Regions from separate parts of the Cytobacillus dafuensis genome, predicted to be linked through region 1. Evidence: riboswitches for the same ligand, from Rfam matches in the RefSeq annotation. Region 1 holds a riboswitch; the other holds the start of a gene.
What was found. Region 1 has a riboswitch for thiamine pyrophosphate ahead of thiT (energy-coupled thiamine transporter ThiT). Riboswitches for the same ligand answer to the same signal wherever they lie in the genome.
Positions count from the first base shown of each region.

Region 2: linked by a shared signal. The riboswitch ahead of FSZ17_RS06315 (ABC transporter substrate-binding protein) and the one ahead of thiT (energy-coupled thiamine transporter ThiT) in region 1 are both predicted to bind thiamine pyrophosphate.

Region 1 covers NZ_CP042593.1:2,507,894-2,516,045, reverse strand. The annotation lists gene FSZ17_RS11890 (ABC transporter permease) at 1-652, shown strand, start outside; gene FSZ17_RS11885 (ABC transporter substrate-binding protein) at 649-1,722, shown strand; gene FSZ17_RS11880 (divergent polysaccharide deacetylase family protein) at 1,871-2,620, shown strand; gene FSZ17_RS11875 (AAA family ATPase) at 2,933-4,663, opposite strand; TPP riboswitch at 4,852-4,954, shown strand; gene thiT (energy-coupled thiamine transporter ThiT) at 5,022-5,621, shown strand; gene FSZ17_RS11865 (thermonuclease family protein) at 5,719-6,711, opposite strand; gene FSZ17_RS11860 (ferritin-like domain-containing protein) at 6,901-7,341, shown strand; gene FSZ17_RS23925 (hypothetical protein) at 7,503-7,631, shown strand; gene FSZ17_RS11855 (beta-propeller domain-containing protein) at 7,773-8,152, shown strand, end outside.
Region 2 covers NZ_CP042593.1:1,312,451-1,320,602, forward strand. The annotation lists gene FSZ17_RS06285 (hypothetical protein) at 1-328, shown strand, start outside; gene FSZ17_RS06290 (M48 family metallopeptidase) at 518-1,216, shown strand; gene FSZ17_RS06295 (TatD family hydrolase) at 1,294-2,076, opposite strand; gene FSZ17_RS06300 (ABC transporter ATP-binding protein) at 2,073-2,822, opposite strand; gene FSZ17_RS06305 (ABC transporter permease) at 2,824-3,585, opposite strand; gene FSZ17_RS06310 (MTH1187 family thiamine-binding protein) at 3,585-3,875, opposite strand; gene FSZ17_RS06315 (ABC transporter substrate-binding protein) at 3,889-4,887, opposite strand; TPP riboswitch at 4,981-5,090, opposite strand; gene FSZ17_RS06320 (DUF1801 domain-containing protein) at 5,365-5,787, shown strand; gene FSZ17_RS06325 (VOC family protein) at 5,864-6,235, shown strand; gene FSZ17_RS06330 (VOC family protein) at 6,305-6,700, shown strand; gene FSZ17_RS06335 (hypothetical protein) at 6,808-7,077, opposite strand; gene FSZ17_RS06340 (response regulator transcription factor) at 7,255-7,974, shown strand; gene FSZ17_RS06345 (sensor histidine kinase) at 7,952-8,152, shown strand, end outside.

The DNA of each region.
Region 1 (8,152 bases):
ATTTGATGATACTAGACTTTTAATTATCGTTTTAAATACAGTCATTATTGCATTATTATCTGCAGTCATTTCGACTATATTAGGTGTTGCTGGTGCCCTTGCCATTTATTATGCAAGAAGAAGAAGAGTGAAAAATACTTTACTATCTCTTAATAATGTCCTTATTGTTAGCCCAGATGTTATTATTGGAGCATCTTTTTTGATTTTATTTACAATTATTGGAATAAAACTTGGTTTCGTGTCTGTTTTACTTGCTCACATTGCTTTTAGTGTTCCAATCGTAGTCATTATGGTTCTTCCAAAGATTGAAGAAATGAGCACATCAATGATATATGCTGCTTTAGATTTAGGAGCAAGCAGGTGGGATGTATTAACAAAAGTAATTCTGCCGTATATAACTCCTGGAATCTTTGCGGGATTTTTCATGGCGTTAACCTATTCTTTGGATGATTTTGCCGTTACATTTTTTGTAACAGGTAACGGATTTACGACCCTTTCTGTTGAAATATATTCACTTGCAAGACGGGGAGTTTCATTAAATATTAACGCCCTTTCTACTTTGTTGTTTGTGTTCACAATGATTTTAGTGGTTGGTTATTACTTCGTTACAAAACGGAATAATCGGTCGAATGGATTGGGGGTAAAACTATGAAGCAGCTTACCCGAGCATTAATTGCAGTATTAATTGTATCGTTTATATTAATTATTACTGTAAACAAACTGAATGCAGCACAAGGATATTCAGGAGGAAACACCCTTACGATTTTTAACTGGGGTGATTACATCGATCAAGATTTAATTAAGAGATTTGAAAAAGAAACGGGCATCAAGGTTATTTATGAAACTTTTGATTCAAATGAAGCGATGTTGACGAAAATTGAACAGGGAGGAACCTCCTACGATATTGCTATTCCATCTGAGTATGCAATCGACAAAATGATAAAGGAAGATTTGCTTATTCCAATTGATCATTCGAAAGTCCCGAATCTAAAATATATTGATCCTCGCTTTATGGATTTGTCCTTTGATCCTAACAATGATTATTCAGTTCCATATTTTTGGGGAACAGTCGGAATTGCATACAATAAAGCGATGATTGGTGATATTGAAATTACTAGCTGGGATGATTTATGGGATCCGAAGTTTAAAAATCAAATCTTAATCGTTGATGGTGCCCGTGAAGTAATGGGAATGTCATTAAATAGCTTAGGGTATTCTTTGAATGATACAGATGAAAAGCATCTTATCGAAGCAAAAGAAAAGCTTGATTTACTAACGCCGAATATAAAAGCAATTGTTGGAGACGAAATTCGGATGTTATTAGAGAATGGGGAAGCAGGAATTGGGCTAGTATGGTCCGGTGTTGCCCAAGAAATTATGTGGGAGAATGAAGATGTCGAATATGTAGTTCCAGAGGAAGGATCTAATCTATGGTTCGATAATATGGTCATTCCTAAAACATCCAAAAATCCTGAAGCAGCTCATCAATTTATCAATTTTATGCTTGATCCAGAAATAGCCGCACAAAATACAGAGTATGTCGGTTATTCTACGCCAAATAAAGGCGCACTAAAGTACATGGACGAAGAAGTCATTAGTGATGATCGATTCTATCCAGATGAAGAATTGACGGCAAAGCTTGAAGTATATGAAAACCTTGGAAAAAGGATGCTTGCCTATTATAACGACCTATTCCTTGAATTTAAAATGCATCCAAAATAATGAAAAGACTAACTGGCAAAAATGCTGGTTAGTCTTTTCTAATTTTTTTGAACATCAATGTTGCGTGGAGAACACAAAATTTTAGTATTAAACCAAAGTGAGGGGAGAATGATAATGAAAAAGGGAGTGTTCTTCATTGAAAAGAGTAATGGCTATATTAATCCTCATATTTCTTTTAAATAATCCAGTATCAGCTGAAGCGCCTTTTCTGAAAAAGGAGCTTGCCATTGTTATTGATGATCTCGGTAATAATATGAAAGGCACCGAGGAAATATTAAAGCTTCCAATTACTTTGACAGCAGCCATAATGCCCTTTATGCCTACTTCAAAAGAGGATGCTGAAATGGCCTATAAATATGGACATGATATCTTAGTTCATTTACCTATGGAGCCGAAAAAAGGGAAGGCAAGCTGGTTAGGACCTGGAGCCATAACAACAGATTTGAGCGACGAAGAAATCCGCAGACGTGTGGAGGCTGCTATTAAAGACATTCCACATGCCATAGGCATGAATCATCATATGGGTTCTAAAGCGACAGAGGATGAAAGAGTCATGAGAATTGTCCTAGAGGTTTGTAAGGCAAATGGATTATTTTATCTTGATAGTAAAACAACCGGCAAAAGCGTTGTAGGTAAGCTTGCATCAGAAATGGGCATTCCGTATTTAGAAAATAATCTCTTTTTTGATGATATTTATACACCTCAGCACATTTCAAAACAAGCAAATATATTAGCAAAAAAGCTTGATAATAGTGACCGTATTATTGCAATTGGTCATGTAGGAGTTACAGGACCGATGATGGTTGATGTATTACAGCAATATATACCCTTATACAAGAATAAAGCAAACATTGTTCCATTATCTGATCTAATTCCAGAGCTTCAGCTAATCGAATAAAAATAAAAATAAAAATCCGCATAGAGAAGCTATGCGGGTCTTTTTAATAAATGGACCGTCCACATTCCGATCTGGTTAGTCCCGCAACGATGCGAAGTTAGAAGAGGTGGACGGTCTTGAATGTAGTTTATGCTCAAAAATAAAAATAATGCAAGTTAGATTGGTAATTTATTAATAAGTGAAATATTCATTTAATATTTCTTGGGAAAGCGCAAATTCAGACATTTCCTGCTTTCCTCAGTCAAAAATTAGCGTAATTTGCCGGAATGATAGATATATGTCGAATAACCGGCCCTAAAGAGAGCCGGCATTTTACGCAAAAGAAAATTCCTTTTCTTCAGATGAAACAATTTCTTGAACCTCAGAGCCTTCTAATGTTTCTTTTTTCAGAAGTGCTTGGACTAAGTACTCAAATTGTAATCGATTTGTATTGATTAGTCGTTCAGATTTATCTAAAGCCTTATGGAAAAGCTCTAGCATTTTTGTTTCTTTTTCAACCTTATTAAAGGTTAATGTGAAACCATCTTCAAGTAAGCCAGTATCAACCATTTGCTCTATAACATGCTTGGCTTGTTGGACATCACCGCTTACCCCAATGCTATGTTCACCAAGAATGAGACGCTCAGCTACACCACCTGCCAAAATCATGGCTACCTGATCAAGCATATCACTTGTAGTCGATAAATGCATTTCTTTTGGAATAGGCGCCACATAACCAAGTGCTTGTCCACGCGGAATAATGGTCGCTTTACGAACAGAGCCAGGTTTAGTAATTGCGGCAACAAGAGCATGCCCAGCTTCATGAATAGCTACTCTCTGTTTTGTATTAGGATCTTGCAAGACTCTTGTTGTACTTCCAAGAACGGTACGATCAAGTGCAAAATCTAGATCTTCCTTGGATATTGCTTCCTGTCCGTTTCGAACAGCTCTTCGGCTTGCTGTTTCAAAAAGGGAATGAAGCTCTGCGCCTGAAAAACCTGAAGTGCTTTCAGCAAGACCTTCAAGTGATTCTTTAACATCATCTGCCAAAACACGATCTTTTGCATGAATTTCAATAATTTCTTTTCTGCCATTTGTATCTGGAAGCGGGACATGGAAAGAAAAATCAATACGCCCCGGGCGCAGGAAGGCATCATCGAGCATATCCTTCCGATTCGTTGCAGCGATGAATAGGATACCATCGTTTGATTGTCCGCCATCAAGCTGAACGAGTAGTTCCGTTAATGTTTTTTCACTTTCTTCACCACCATGCTGCTTTCTTTTACCAGCAAGGGCATCGACTTCATCGATAAATACGACAGACGGCTTTTGCTTTCTTGCATTTTGGAATAATGTCCGAACACGAGAAGCACCGACGCCAACAAACATTTCATTAAATGCAGAACCACTTGTAGAAAAGAAAGTAGCACCTATTTCCTTTGCGATCGCTTGGGCAAGCAAGGTTTTACCTGTCCCTGGAGGTCCATATAGTAATATGCCTTTTGGAGGCTTAACGCCCATTTTAAGAGAGCGATTTGGATCTTTAAGTGTGGATAGAGTTTGCAAAATTTCCTCTTTCATTTCACCTTGAATACCGCCAACATCTGCAAGTGAAATAGAAGGTAGAGGTCTTGCTGTAGAAACACTTTGCTTCATTGAATTAGCAGCTCCTAAACCGCCTTTTCCGGATTTATATAAATAAATGCCGATACCTGCAAGGACCGTAACAAGTCCGCCAAGAACCCATGGTGTATAAGGACTGCTTGAAGAAAATGTATATTGAACATTATAGTTTTCTACTATTTTATCAATCATTTGACTGTTCGGAGGAACATGCGAAAAATAATTTCCTTCACTCGTAGAAATCATGAGCTTACCGTCTTTATGTTCATTGATTGTAACTAGCTCACCTTTTTGAGCAATTATCAAGTTCTCAACGGAGGAAAAAGGAATTTGTTCAGCTTTATTTCCTGCTTGAACAGTCCAAATTACTGCTGCTAAAATCACCAAAAACGCTACAATAATTACTGAAATTGCTGAAGTTTTATTTAAACGTAATTTCAATGTATTCCCTCCCTTATGTATTATTATTATAAATAACATAAATAGGGCAGGGGTAGTCCCATTTTCATGTAAAATGAAGAAAAAATTGGAATTAATAATTTAGGAAGTTGAGAGGGGAGTAATATGAACATTTCAACTTCACATATGTTGGAAAGTCATATATACTAATATAGGAACAATTACATAAACGTAACCACAAGGGGAGCTAATTGCTGAGAGTGAACACATAGTTGTTCTGACCCTTCGAACCTGTTAGTCAATTCTAGCGTAGGAATGTGGCATGAGTAGAATGTTTATTTTACATGAATTTCTATTCTCCCCTTGAGGTAACGTATTAAACAAAAGGGGAGTTTTTTTTATGAGGAAAATAAGTCTGATTGCATTGATCGAGGCTTCTTTTTTTGCTGCATTTGCAATTGTTTTAGATCTATTGCCATCGATTAAGCCAACTCCAAATATTTCGATTTCAGTTGCTATGATACCAATTTTTATTCTAGCCTTTCGCTGGGGATTTCGTGTTAGCTTAATCTCAGGTTTACTTTGGGGTATTCTTCAAATCGTAATGGGGGATGCTTGGATTGCCACACCTACTCAAGCATTCATTGAATATTTCATTGCATTCGCTTGTATTGGTTTTGCAGGTTTATTTTATAATTTAATACAAAAGGAATTGCGTTTTGGCGACAAGAAAAAAGCGTACGGGTGGATCGTTGCAGCAATATTTGTTGGCAGTCTGGCGCGATACTTCTGGCATTTCATTGCAGGAGCTATTTTCTTTGGAGAGTACGCACCAGAAGGTATGGATCCAATTCTATTCTCTTTCGCAGTAAATGGTGCAACAATGCTAGGAGCGTTTGCATTATGTTCATTTGTTGCTGTCCTTTTAATATCAACCACGCCTCGATTAATTATTAGAAAAGACAATACACTAGCAATCGAACATAATAAAGCATCATAAAAATAGGGATTTCATTAAAAACTGCACAATGATTGAAAAAGTTTGTTAATCAATCATTGTGCAGTTTAGTTTTCATATGGTCTCTTTTACAGTGAATTTATTTTCTATTTTTTCTTCTAATAAAATAATACAGAAAAACGATTACTAATAGTCCAATTATTACTTTGTCAGAAATCCCATTTTCCTCGCTATTTTTTTCTTTCGTTTCGCTGCTTTCATCCTTTTGATTGTTGTCGATTTTTTCTGTTTGTGTAGGATCTGTAACAGCTTCTTCGGTTTTATCTGGAATGGCCACTGTTCTATTTTCTATTTCATCCATCTCTTCAACTGTGGTTGCATACATACCTTTTGATAATTTTTTTGCCTCAGCCATCGAAGAAACAATGCGGTCTTCATATAAATAGTCACCATAATCATAGAAATCCTCTACAAAGCCAGCTTTTGTTATTTCCTCTTGAAGCAATTGATCATCAACCCAAACCCATGCAAGCAAGCGATTATATTTATCGAAAACTCGATCTCCATCCGTTTCCAGCGTAATATTTCCTGACCTTAAGAAGGAGCATGTATATGTACTTGCCTCTTTTCCAAACGGTTCTATTTTGTTTGTGCTTTCTGGTGTATCAATATATAAAAATCTTGTTATATAGGTTTGTCCGTTTATCTTAAATTGTGCAGTATCCCCATCGGTGCATTTTACAAGTTCAGCAGGATACCTCGTACCTAATTTAATCGCATCATTTGGTTCTTCTGTAGAAGATATATTATCAGATGGTGTTGAAACTTCCTTTTGACCTGTTTCATTTTGGTTTGGAAATGAATAGCCCTCTAAATCAACATTTTCTTTAGACAAACCAGATGCACAACTGGAATTGCTGTTATATTTTTTAATTAATTGAATGAGTTCATCCATATTGGCTGCTGTTTTTGCAAGTGAGGAAGGTTCATGAAGTAAATAGACACAATCTGCCTTACGAAAATGCCCTCCTAATTCATCCCGTGCACCATTATGAGCTGCTGTTAATGTAGGGAGTATAAAAAAGCTAATAGTAGTAAAAACAAAAATGATGATTCGATTAAATTTGTACAAAACTAGTACCTCCTATGTAACAACCATACGGTTAAATATAATACCATAATCAAATTGATTTTTGTTTGTTTTTTGACTATTCATCTCATAGACAACTTTTACTTTCAAACAACAGAATCAAAAATAGGCACATTAAATGAAATTTCTCGTATTATAAAGGGATATTTTTTTTACAGAGGAGGAATACGATTGTATCCATTTTATGATTATCCAAATTCATATAGACAAACTGAAAAAATAATCGCAAATTTAACGAAAGCAATAAATGGTGAGTACAGTGCTATTCAATGCTATCAAAAACTAGCAAATATGGCGCCGACACAAAAAGAAAAAGAGCAAATCCTTGAAATAAAACAAGATGAAAGTAAGCATCTTCATACATTTTCACAATTGTACGTAAATTTAACTGGTAGTCAACCAATTCCACAATTAATGGAACAATGCCCCAATAACTATAAAAAGGGGCTTGAGTTTGCACTAATTGATGAACAGCAAACTGTGGATTTTTATTTAGATGTCTCTGACGAAACAGCAGATCCAAGAATTAAGGCTGCTTTTAAACGTGCGGCTTTAGATGAACAAAATCATGCTGTATGGTTTTTATATTTTTTGACGAAGCAGAAATATTAAGATCAGCTGAAAAGAAATCAAAAAAAAAACGATTTCTTGTTCATTTTGAATGAATAAAAATTGTTTTCTCTTTTTTTGTACCCCCAAAACTAGCAACTTGATTACGAATAATCTAGTGAAAATATTATTTATTGCTCCAATTCAACAAAGGAGGTCTGATTTTGATCTTAATAAAAACAGATATTGATAAACTATTAGAAGCAACAGTAGATATGGCAGATGAAGATTTTAGTAATATAATCAGACGGATTGAAATAGATAGATTACTTGAAAATACACAAGACTGGTAAAATTCATATAAATAAGAGCAAATCCACTCAAATCCTGAGTGGATTTTTTTTTGAAACAAGGTAAAATATTTGGTTTTTTATACAATATTTGTAACAAATGGAAGTGGTTATGCGTCAATAGCTAATAAAGGGGTGAAGTCAATGAAAAATAAATGGTTTATTATGATCGGAGTTGTATCATTTTTCATCATCTTTTTCACGTTTTTCTTTACAACCCAATTAAAGGTTGTAAGCGGAATGGATGTAGAAGATGATAAAATGATTGTACTTCAAAATAAGGTTTGGAAGATTCATTTTTCAGAAAAACTAAAACCATCAAGTGTCAATGAAAAAACTGTTTATGTAAGTAATGAAAAAGGAGAGAAGCAAAAGGTATCTGTTTCTTTGAGTAATAATCAGAAAACAATTATGGTTGAACCTCCAGCTAATGGCTATTCATTGCTACCACAGTATTATACTTTATATGTAACAAAAGATATAAAATCCGATTTAGGAAGAAACATGCTATCAATAAATAAGCA
Region 2 (8,152 bases), 1.2 Mb from region 1:
TAGTGAGAACGATCTACAGGACATTCAGGATCGTGCTGCGATCTTTGACCCAATCCTTTTTAACCTTTGGAACGCCCAGAGATTGTTTGAAACTACTAGAGAATTGAATCCGCAGCTTAGTGTTTCTTTAGGAAGCACTATTGAATGGCTAAACCAAATGTTTAAAAATACGCCAACAGAAGGGCAAATGAATCAGTTAAGGAATATCAATGATGTGTTTAAAGAAAATGATAGTGACGATTTGATTATAGAAGAAGAGAATCAAATTCACCCAGACATTCAGGAGAAGCTTCAAAGAATGGATCTCATTCTTAATGGAGAAAAGTAATCTTTTTGGCTAAGGCACCTGTCCCCTAATTCGGAAACACATTGGGGGTTAGGTGCCTTTTTTAAATGGAAGTTTGAGAAAATTAGAGTATAATATACTCTAGTTTCATCAGAAGTTACTACAGAAAAGGTGGCTTTAATAAAGATCACTGAGAAATATGCCAAGAAATTCTTAACTACAGGTGATGATATGATACATACCTACTTAGGTGAGACAATTCGTTTTGAAATAAAATACAAAAATCGGACATCCATAGGCATTAATATCGATCACTATGGAAATATTGAAGTTCAGGCACCGAAAGGGACACCCGATGAAAAAGTGGTTCAAATAATAGAAGAAAAATGGGATTTGATTCTGCAAAAGACTAAAGAAATGAAGGATAGACTGCTTGGCCCAAAGGAGAGGGTTTATGATCATAGTGAGAGCTTTCTTTATTTAGGAAATGCATATCCTATACAGATCTATCATGATCTTAATATCACGGTTTTGTTTGAAGGAGATCAGTTACATATTTATGTGAAGCAGCATGAGGATGAAAAGATACAACAAGCTTTAAAAAGATTTTATTATCAGCAGTGTAAAGCTATAGTTACGAAGAGTATCTCCTCCTATCAAAAAAATTTTACTGTGAAACCTCGTTCTATCCGTATTTCTGATAGTAAAACAACGTGGGGAACCTGTGACTCAAAACTGCAGCTAACCTTCAATTGGAAGCTGGCAATGGCACCACAAAAAGTAATAGACTACGTAGTCGTACATGAAATGTGCCATATGGTGCATCTAAATCACGATCGATCCTTCTGGCGCCTCGTTGGAAAAATAATGCCTGATTACAAGGAGCAGGAAAAATGGCTGGCATTATCAAGTTGGAAAATGACAGTTTAGGAGAAGGTGTTCCTAAATGCGCTAGAGGTCAGATACCTTTTTAAAGAGCGAACGGTGACTATTCACAGTTCGCTCTTTCACTTTTTGTCTTTTTCTTTTAGATTATAAAAATCAATTGTATTTTTTCGGACAAGAGGATAAATGTCTGTAATCGGTACACGCTTTAATCTAGCAATTTCCACAAGTGATTTATGCATCATATATGGGTGGGTTTGACTACCTGTAAAAGGACCTTCGAATGGCCAAGGGCCGTCTGTTTCAACCATGATTTGCTCGAGTGGATACTTTTTGACAAGCTCCTTAATTTCATTTTCATAGAGTACATCAGGAGTGATGGATATGAAGTAACCATTCTGAATCATCCGGTCAATCGTATGCTCATCTCCCTTAAACCAATGGAAATGTGCTTTTGAAATAGAGTGCTTTTCAAGAAGGTCACAAACCATTTTCGCGTCTTCGTAAACAGCGTGAAGTACAAGCGGTTTTTGCCATATTTTCGACTTGACGGTCATTTCTTCTAACAATTCAAGATAAGGAGCTCGTTCCAGATCCTGTTCTTGACGTAAATAATAGGGGAGTCCCACTTCACCTACTGCAATCATTTCGTCTTGATGACGGTCCATCCAATTGATAAGCTCGACAAGTTCTTTTTCATGAGGAAGCTGCTGCTCTGGGTGATAGCCATAAGCAGGATATACCTGTTGATAGCATGAAGCAATTTCCTGCGTAGCTTGACATGATTTCAAGTCAAAAGATACGGCAATAAGTGCTTCTATAGATGGGTCACCTTCAATAATATTGCTTAAATCTTGTTTTTCGTATTTATCAAGATGAATATGGGCATCAATGATTTTTTTCATGATGATTGCTCCATGAATGATTTTAGTTCGTAATAGATTTTACGTTTCCATTGTAAAAAGTCGTCCTCTAATAAGAGCTCTTCTTTACGCGGTCTAGGAAAAGGAATGACAAATTCAGCTGCAATTGTTGCAGGCTTGTTGGAGAGAATCACAATCCGATCGGATAAAAACAAAGCTTCCTCAAGATTATGGGTGACAAATAAAACCGTTCGACGATTGTTTTCCCAGATAGACAATAGCCATTTTTGCATGTCCAGTTTTGTGAGTTCATCTAACGCTGAAAACGGCTCATCAAGTAAGATGATGGGCTGCGGGCTAAGTAAAGCGCGAATAAAGGATACCCGCTGTTTCATGCCGCCAGAGAGCTCATTAGGATAAGAATGGGTATATTCAGCTAACCCGGCTTTCTCAATCATTTCTAATGCTTTACTTGTATCCTTTGTTCCTTTTAATTCTTGACCAAGAAGAACGTTTTGTAAGACTGTTCTCCACGGAAATAAACTAGGGGACTGTGGCATGTAGCTGACTGCACCTGTTTTGCTATTAATTTTTTCACCTTGCAGTATAATCGTCCCTTCATCAGGAGCAAGAATGCCGCCAATTAGTGAAAAGAGCGTACTTTTTCCACTGCCTGAAGGACCAAGAATGGAAACAAATTCACCTTCATTCACTTGTAAATTTAGATGCTTAATGACATCTACATCTGCAAATTTTTTCGAAATATCTTGTATCGTTAAGACACTCATTTTAGTCTACTCCTTTTGACTGCCAGCGGATAAGAAGTCGTTCAATCAAAACAATTGCCGCAAAGAATAATAGGCTTAACGCCATGATTGCAAAGATGGCAACAAAGACACGATCTGTTCGGAATGAGGACGAAGCTAAAGTCATGTACACACCGATGCCTGATTTAGCCCCAAGCCATTCGGAAATTACAGCACCCATAATACTGTAAGTGGCAGAGATTTTTATTCCTGAAAAAATGGATGGGAGAGCATGTGGAAGTTCCAGCTTCCAAAACAATTGGCTCTTCGTCGCTCCAGCCATTTTCATGTAATGCTTTAAGTCAGGAGATGTTTGTTTAAACCCATCAAGTGCTGCAACCGTAACGGGGAAAAAACAAACAAGTGTAATGACAATGATTTTTGGCAACATCCCAAAACCAAACCAGATGACTAATAATGGGGCTAGAACGATGACGGGAATATTTTGTGAAAGAATAAGAAGCGGATATACAACTTCACGTACAAACGGAAGGAGATAGAGCAGAATAGCAACGAAAAGCCCAATCCCAACACCGATCGTAAACCCAGTAACCCCAAGTTTTATCGTTGAAAGCAAATGTTCTGAAAAGCTTGGAAAGCCTGTAATTGCTTCGGTCATAATGGTTGAAGGAGCAGGAAGCAGCCATTCTGGAATATCGGCTATTTTAACGGCAAGCTCCCAAATAAAAAAGAAGAGAAGGAGAACGAAAACCGATCTCCATCCCTTAAATCGATTCTTCTTCATTAGCGATACTTCTCCGTTAACTGATTCATGGCTATGCCTGATGGCTGATATAAAACTTTCACTTGAGAAATCACGTTTTTGCTGCCGATTTCAATCATACGTTCATTCATTTTTTTTATAATGTCAAATAGCTCTGAAAGCTCCCCTTCCATTGTTGTTTCTAATGGATGAACTTCATAATTGACACCTGATTCTTCAATAATTTTAATCGCTTCATCCACATATGGAATGACATCTTCTCCATTTTTTGTTTTCGGGATAATTTGAATGCTAACTAGGGAATTATTCATCTTACTAGTCTCCTTACTTTGGCAAATAGTCGTTTGTATAGGCTTTTTTAGCATCTAGCTCACTATCTAATAATTTATTTTCATACATCCAGTTTGCATAGTTTTCCCAAACCTCTAGCTTTTGTTCACCCCATCTTGGAGCATCATCTTGATAACGTGTTGCTAACCACTCTTGACTTTTCTTAACAAGATCTTTATCAAGATCAGGAGCTGCTTTCAATAAACTATCTGCTGCTTCAAATGGATGGTCGATCGCAAATTCATAGCCTTTCGAAACAGCCTTTAAAAATTTCTTCACTTGTTCCGGATTCGATTGAAGCTTCTTTTCATTTGTTACAAGTACTGGTGTATAGTAATCAAGCTTTTTACTATAATCGGTTAAATAAACCATATTGATCTTTTCGCCGCGAAGTTCTGCTTCAATGCCTGTCCAGCCATAATAAATCCAAGCAAAATCAATGTCTCGTTTTACCGCTGTAAAAAAGTCTGTATCCCCCATATTCACAAAGGAAACATCTTCTACATTGGCATTTTCCTGTTGCATCAAGGAAGTAATAACGGATTTTTCAACTGGAGCTCCCCAGCCTCCATATGTTTTTCCAGCAAAATCCTTTGGTGAAGTAATATTTTTCTCCACTGGAGAGGCAAATCCTGACGTATTATGCTGGATAACTGCTGCAATTGAAACTAAAGGTACCCCTTGAACACGTGCTTGTGTAACACTTTCCTGATAGCTTACGCCAAAATCGGCTTTTCCTGAAGCAACTAGCTGATCAGCTCCTGCTTCACCAGGCATAATAATCTCAACGTCCAAGCCTTCTTCTTTAAAGTATCCTTTATCCTGTGCAACATATAAACCGGTATGATTTGTATTCGGTGTCCAATCAAGAACAACCGTTACCTTCTCATTTTTTTCTTTCTTTTCCTTCGCGGGATCTGCGGATTCCTTTCCTCCGGCACATCCTGCGAGAAGCAAGGATGTAGTAAGCATAGTTGCAATTAACCTTTTCATGACATTTTCCTCCAAAGTGTATTCGTGGTAACTCCAGAAAAAATAAAAAACACCCGGATGAGAACCCGCGCGTCCATGAACAAACATATCTATTCTTTACTCGAATATGTTTCCTCCGCTGGTCTTAACCAGATCAGGTTCAAAGGGTCAGGACCTCACAGATCCAATCTCAACCGTTAACACCGGTTCCCCTACAATTCTAATGCTATTTATTTTTTCAGGCACTTTATTATAACAAAAATAAGAGAGTGTATAGCATAAATATGAAATCTTTTTGCTAGTGTTAAGAAGATTATCTTGAGAAGGAGATTTTTTATGATGAAGATTATATCAGTTGAAAGTACTATAATCCCTTTTCTTGCTAGTTTATTTAATACTCGGTATAGTTTATTTGAATAATGAAAATCTAGTGGAGAAGTGATTAGTAAGCGGTAATAATAAATTTTAAAAAATCAGTATGAAAGGAGGAAAGCCATAATGTATGAACCTAAGACGAAAGAAACTGATAGTAGCGTCATTGAATTTATCGAAAAAGTTGATAACGTCAAAAAGAGGAAAGATGCATATGATTTGTTGGATATCTTTACTGAAGTAACCGGTTTTCAGGCTAAGATGTGGGGGCCTAGCATTATTGGGTTCGGTTCTTACCACTATGTATACGAAACTGGGCACGAAGGAGATGCACCACTTGTTGGCTTTTCACCTCGCAAAGCAAAAATCAGTCTATATTTTACAATGGAAGAAAAAGAACGAGAACAATTACTAGAGAGTTTCGGGAAGCATACATCAGGTAAAGCTTGTATTTATATAAATAAACTAGATGACGTAGATTTAGAAATATTAAAGCAGTTAATTGAAAAAACGGTTAACTATTTTGAAAAAAAATACCCTAGAAATTGATTTTTAAATGAATCAAGTGTTATTTTTTAGATATAAGGTGAAAGCATCCTCATGATCTAGTGAAAGGAGAAAAAATATGAGTATTGGAGCATTTTCTGTTAGTTTGACGGTAAAAGATATTCATGCTTCAAAAGCATTTTATGAGAAACTTGGATTTAACGTTTTTGGTGGAAATATCGATCAAAACTGGTTAATCATGAAAAATGAAGACTGTATAATTGGCCTGTTTCAAGGTATGTTTGAAAAGAATATATTAACTTTTAATCCTGGGTGGGACAGTAATGCTGAAGAAGTAAATCCTTTTAAGGATGTTAGGGTATTACAGGAGGAACTTAGAGAAAAAGGAATTAACTTTATTAACGAAGCAAATGTGGCAACTGAAGGCCCAGGGAGCTTTATGATTGAGGATCCTGATGGTAATCTAATCCTTGTCGATCAACACAGGTAAAAATAAACATAAAAAATATCCATTCAAGTGTGCAGTACATATCTATGTGAATATATTAGGAGGTTAATCATGGGAAGAGTCGTTCATTTTGAGATTCATGTAACTAATATGGAACAGGCAAAAACATTTTACGGAGAGGTATTTGGCTGGACGTTTCAAGACTGGAGCGAATATGCTGGAATGCCTTACTTTGGGGTTGTGACAGGAGAAGAAAATGAACCTGGAATCAATGGTGCTTTAATGCAGCGTCAAAGTGCTGCACCTGAAGCAAATCAAGCTTTAAATGGCTATGTTTGCACAATTGGTGTGGAAGATTATGATGCATCGGAAGCTAAAATCATTAAGAATGGCGGAAAAGTCGCAATGCCAAAATATGCTTTGCCAGGAATGGCGTGGCAGGGATATTATTTAGATACAGAGGGAAATATTTTCGGGTTACATCAACCTGATGTTAATGCTAAATAAGGTAACAATATAATTGAATATATCTGACTAAGGTGCCTGACCCCACGTTTAATTTCGCTAGGGATCAGGCACCTTTTTTACAGAATGAATCAATTATTGCTGCGTTATCATTCTTTGTCTTTAGCAGTCGAAATAGCTTCTTCAACTATAGTAGCTGGTGTAGATTCAACTAATTCACCAGATTCCATATCATTTTTAGCATTCTCTAATTGACCTTCTTCAAGTTGTAATGCAGGGATAGATAAAGTAGCTTCAATGAACTCAGTTCCATCCTTATCTTTTACAGAATCATCCTGATTATCTGCAGCCAATGCTGAAATTGGTAAAACACAGCCTAAAGTTAATGCTCCAGACATAATGATTTTTTTCATTTTCATGTGAACACACTCCTCAATAAAATAATTTAACTTACATAAAAAAGTATAGAAACTCACTCTGGCAAAAAAATGGACTGATTGTGGAAAAAGTATGTAATCGAAATAGATTACACTGAGATTTAAGCAAAATCTGTTAAAATTAACATAATTTTATCGGATGAAGGGATGTATCTTTCGATGTCAATGCTAATTGGAATTGTCGAAGATGAGCTTCATATTAGGCAAATAATTGAAGCATATTTGCAAAAAGAAGGTTACCGAACAATTAGTGTTGCCTCAGCTGAGGAGGCATTAGAAATAAAAATGGTCATGTCACCTGATTTGTGGATTCTAGATATTATGCTGCCAGGGATGGACGGATATGAGTTTTGCAGAAAGATAAGAGAAAAGGAAGAGATTCCTATTATTATGATTTCTGCTAAGGATGAAGAAGTAGATAGAATTCTTGGATTAGAGATTGGCAGTGACGATTATTTAACGAAGCCATTTAGTCCTAAAGAGCTGATAGCTAGAGTAAAGCGGCTGCTGCATCGCTGGACGATGCTACAAAACTATCAGAAAAAAAGTGTAAATGAAGAAGAACAGGTTTTAAGAGCGGGAGATATAAAATTAATCATAGAAAAAAGACAAGTGTTTTGGGGAAGTGAGGAAGTGGAGGTCACGATAAAAGAGTATGACTTACTCTACTTGTTAATAAAAAGGTATGGACATCCATTTTCAAGAGAAGAAATATTACATTTTGTTTGGGGCGAGGATTATTTTGGAAGTGATCGTGCTGTAGATGATTTAGTTAAGCGATTAAGGAAAAAGATGACAGGTTTACCATTAGAGACTGTTTGGGGATATGGATATAGGCTCCGGGAGATGAAAAATCATGAAACTGCTGAATCAAATTAATATTGCTTTTGCCTTTCTGATTATTTTTTTGTTCATTATTATGTTTTTATTAATGAATAATTTATTTGAAACAATATTAGAGGAGAATCAAAGGGGGAAAATGAGAGAGCAAGCAGAAGCTGCGCTTACCTTACAACCAGAAATGGAAACAAAACCAGTTGAAAGCAGTGAGGTAGTA